One region of the Pseudomonas sp. NPDC085632 genome, then DNA from elsewhere that is predicted to be linked to it. Evidence: riboswitches for the same ligand, from Rfam matches in the RefSeq annotation. Region 1 holds a riboswitch; the other holds the start of a gene.
What was found. A riboswitch is a leader RNA that binds a small molecule or an ion and turns the genes downstream of it on or off. The one in region 1 is predicted to bind cobalamin.
Positions count from the first base shown of each region.

Region 1 (2,201 bases):
CGCAGTTGCGCTTCGAGTTGCGCGGCGTCGAGTTCCTGACCGATCAACACCAGACGCGTGACGCGCGCGTCATCGGCGCCCCACTGACGGTCGAAATGCTTGTCGAAACGCGTGCCCACGCCTTGGATCAGCAAGCGCATTGGCTTGTTCGGGATCGCCGCGAAACCTTTGACACGGAGGATGCCATGCTTGACCACCAGTTGCGTCAGGGCGTCGAGCAGCAGGCTTTCGTCGGCTTGCGGCAGTTCGATGGAGATCGAATCGAAGGCGTCGTGATCGTGGTCGTCATCGCCTTCACCATGGTGGTGATCGTGATGGCTGTGGCGGCTGTCGATGTGTTCTTCGGAACCGGCGCCGAGGCCGATCAGCACGTCCAGCGGCAGACGACCATTGCTGGCTTCGATGATTTTCACCGCGGGTGGCAGCTCTTCGGCGACTTCAGCGCGCACGCGAGCCAGATCTTCCGGGCTGGTCTGGTCGGCCTTGTTGAGGATGACGAGGTCGGCGCTGGCCAGTTGGTCGGCGAACAGTTCGTGCAGCGGCGACTCGTGGTCGAGGTTCGGATCAAGTTTGCGCTGGGCATCAACCTGATCCGGGAACGCGGCGAAGGTGCCAGCGGCCACGGCTGGGCTGTCGACCACGGTAATTACCGCGTCAACGGTGCAGGCGCTACGGATTTCCGGCCACTGGAAGGCTTGCACCAGCGGTTTTGGCAGGGCCAGGCCCGAGGTTTCGATGAGGATGTGGTCGAGATCGCCGCGACGGGCGACCAGTTCGCGCATCACCGGGAAGAATTCTTCCTGAACGGTGCAGCACAGGCAGCCGTTGGCCAGCTCGTAAACCCGGCCGGTGGCTTCTTCTTCGGTGCAACCGATGGTGCATTGCTTGAGGATTTCACCGTCAATGCCCAGCTCGCCGAACTCGTTGACGATCACCGCGATGCGGCGGCCCTGAGCGTTGTCGAGCATGTGCCGCAGCAGCGTGGTTTTGCCCGAACCGAGGAAGCCGGTGACGATGGTGACGGGAAGTTTGGCCAGTGTTTTCATCGGTATGCCCTTTGGCAAGCGGCGGGCATACGGGACGAGAACCGGCAACGCGCGTGCGTGCCCGGAGAGTTCGCCACCGGATCACCCCGCCCGGTTGAATTGAGAATCTGTGACGAGGCAGGTCTCCTGGCTGACGGCGTTCAGGCGCGGGGCCTGGCGTTTGCTGCGCCTTCCCGCGGGCTCATCGATTGAGCTGGCAGTGGCGTGGCAGCGAACATCACCGTTCACAGTTGCGGGGGCAGCCGCGGCATTGACCGCGTTCCCTTCTTAGCTTCGGCAACGGCCGAAGAACCTCGAAGGCGCAAGGCTACGCATCGTCTAAGGGTGGGTCAATGGGCGTTGAGTTTTGGTTTTGGGGGCATATCCGTTGCTGCGGGTGCTGCCACTGGCGGTTTCGCTCTTACAGCGACTCACTTTTCCAAACGCCGAAAAGTAAGCAAAAGGCTTTGCCCCGGCGTACGGCACTTCGCTGAGGCTCAGTGTTCCCTCGCTACGGTGTCCATCCGGGGGCATCGCCTACGGTTTGCTTCGCTGCACCTCCTCTCGATGTGTTCGACTTCGTCGAACGGCGCTGCGCGCCTAACCCCCGGATGAACACCTTCACTCGGCCTGCCGAAGGGGCAAAAAAGCCAGATCAAAAGCCAGATCAAAAGCCCCTCACCCTAGCCCTCTCCCGGGGGGAGAGGGGACTGATCGCGGTGTTTGGGGGAGGTACGCCGACGTGCGATACCGCGTTGAACTCAGATTTTGAAAGGCCCAGAAATCGGCTCCCTCTCCCTCGGGAGAGGGCTGGGGTGAGGGGCGAATCCAACACAAAAATAACGCCGTACACCCGCTCCTCACCACTCAATAGGCCGAGTGTCAGCTCGCCTGCTTTTGATCTTGGAGCCCGTCGGCAGGCTGAGTGGAGGGATTGATCCGGGGGTGGGAGCGCAGCGACCGTTTGGCGAAGCCAAACACAGCGAGAGGAGGTGCAGCGAAGCAAACCGTAGGCGCTGCCCCCCGGATCGATCCCGGAGCGAAGGAACCCCGAGCCCCAGCGAGCGGGCCGAACGTCAGGGCACAGACCTTTTGGTTACTTTTGGGGCGTTTGCCAAAAGTGACCCGCCGTAAGGGCGGAACCATAACCAGCCACACCCGCAGCAACGGATCCAC
Region 1 is NZ_JBITSX010000021.1:76,044-78,244, reverse strand. Features, by position in the region: gene cobW (cobalamin biosynthesis protein CobW) at 1-1,046, opposite strand, end outside; cobalamin riboswitch at 1,145-1,357, opposite strand.

Region 2 (2,201 bases), on a different contig from region 1:
AAACTCAGCTCGGCGCCCATCGCCCGCAGCAGATCGAGACTCGCGCCATAGGTGAAGGCAAACGCTTCATCGCGCGCAACGGCAATGCGCACATCCTTCAGCAGCGGCTCGACAGCGATGATGTCAGGCGCGGCGAACTCAACCGCCGGTGGCAGCGCTACCTCGCAACTGCTGGCGAGAGCGTCGGCAGCGGCGTCGAGACGTACATCGAGGTCATTCAATTCACTGGCCTGGACCAGACCGAGATGGCGACTCGGCAATTCGATACCGGTCTCGCGAGACAACGCGCCATACCAACGCAAACCTTCCGTGAGGCTGCCTTCGAGCAATTGCGCATGACGCAAGGTGCCGACGCGATTGGCGAGCACACCGGCAAACGGCAGGTCCGGTTGATACTTCGCCAGACCCAGCGCCAACGCACCAAAGGTCTGCGCCATGGCCGTCCCATCAATCACGCCAAGCACCGGAACACCGAAATGCCGCGCCAGATCGGCGCTGGACGGCGTGCCATCGAACAGACCCATCACGCCTTCGATCAGAATCAGGTCCGCCTCGGCGGCGGCTTCCCACAACAGACGACGACTTTCCTGCTCGCCGACCATCCACATGTCCAGTTGATACACCGGCGCACCGCTGGCACGCTCAAGAATCATCGGGTCGAGAAAGTCCGGGCCGCATTTGAACACGCGCACCTTGCGCCCCTGATTGCGATGCAAACGGGCCAGTGCGGCGGTGACGGTGGTCTTGCCCTGACCGGAGGCCGGCGCGGCGATGAGCACCGCCGGGCAGTGACGTGGTTGATTCAAAGTTCGACGCCTTTCTGCGCTTTGATGCCCGCCTGGAAGGCGTGTTTGAGCATGCCCATTTCAGTCACGGTGTCGCCCATTTCGATCATTTCCGGCTTGGCCGCACGACCGGTGACGATCACGTGCTGCATCGGCGGACGCGCCTGCAAATCGCTGAGCACTTGATCGAGATCGAGGTAGCCGTGCTTGAGGGCGATGTTCAATTCGTCGAGCACCACCAGACCGATCGAAGGATCACGCAACAGCTCGCGAGAGACCGCCCACGCGGCTTCGGCGGCGGCGATGTCGCGCTGACGATCCTGGGTTTCCCAGGTAAAGCCTTCGCCCATCACGTGGAAACGCACTTGCTCGGGGAAGCGGCGGAAAAACAATTCTTCGCCGGTGCTGTTGCGGCCCTTGATGAATTGCACCACGCCGCACTGCATGCCGTGGCCCATGGCGCGGGCGAGCATGCCGAAGGCCGAGCTGCTTTTGCCTTTACCGTTGCCGGTCAGCACCAGCACCAGGCCGCACTCGTCAGGCGAGTTGGCGATACGTTCGTCAATCACGGCTTTTTTGCGCTGCATACGCGCCAGATGGCGTTCGTCGCGCTCGGGGGAATCAGTCATGGGGAGCTCTCCGTTGAGGCTGGATAACGGCGGGCAGGCACAAGAATAGACGGCAAAAAGCCTGGCATCGCCCACCGTGATGCCGCTGGATGGATCAGGCCGGTCTCCGGGCTCATGAGCGGCGTTGGCCTGACTGCGCGCCTTCCCGCTTGAGCAGTGGCATTCGACGCAGTGTTCACTCATTTACCGTTGCGGGGGCAGCGCCGGGATCGTGGTGGCTCTTCGCTTGAAGACAACCCTCACCGGCTTCCCTGTTTCACTCTGTCGACGCAGGTCACAGAGCACCTGAAACAAGCCGCGAAGGTTAGAGGGTTGGGGGTGGAGCGTCAATTGAAGAGGAAGCCATCGGGCGAATAACTGCCGTCGATCAACTATCTGACGCCAATCTTGTGCCACACTCATACAAATGATATCAAAGAGCCATGCTTTTCCCGAAAAGCCCACCACAACAATAAAGGATGATGACGATGCAAGGCATGATCATCAGCAACCCGCGCCTGGAATTCCTGCGCCCGGTGCTTGAACGCTGGTTTGACTGTATCGACCGTTACAACGCCGTGCGCGGCGACAGCGACACACCTTACTGGCATGACGAGAAAGCCAATCTCGGATTGCTCACAGCGGCGGCGTGGATGGCCGAGCTGGTCACGCTGAACGACACTGCCACGCGTAAACAGAATGAAGAAGGCGAGCGTAATGCCCGCGCCGATCTGTTTCTCGCCGGCGCCGAAGACCGCGCCTTCATCCAGGCCACCCAGCGCTGGCCAAAGGTTACCAACCTCAATCT
Region 2 is NZ_JBITSX010000049.1:21,376-23,576, reverse strand. Features, by position in the region: gene ACIF4X_RS23860 (cobyrinate a,c-diamide synthase) at 1-806, opposite strand, end outside; gene cobO (cob(I)yrinic acid a,c-diamide adenosyltransferase) at 803-1,414, opposite strand; cobalamin riboswitch at 1,494-1,718, opposite strand; gene ACIF4X_RS23850 (hypothetical protein) at 1,882-2,201, shown strand, end outside.
Region 2: it holds a riboswitch for cobalamin, as region 1 does, so the genes downstream of both, cobO (cob(I)yrinic acid a,c-diamide adenosyltransferase) here and cobW (cobalamin biosynthesis protein CobW) in region 1, are expected to answer to the same signal.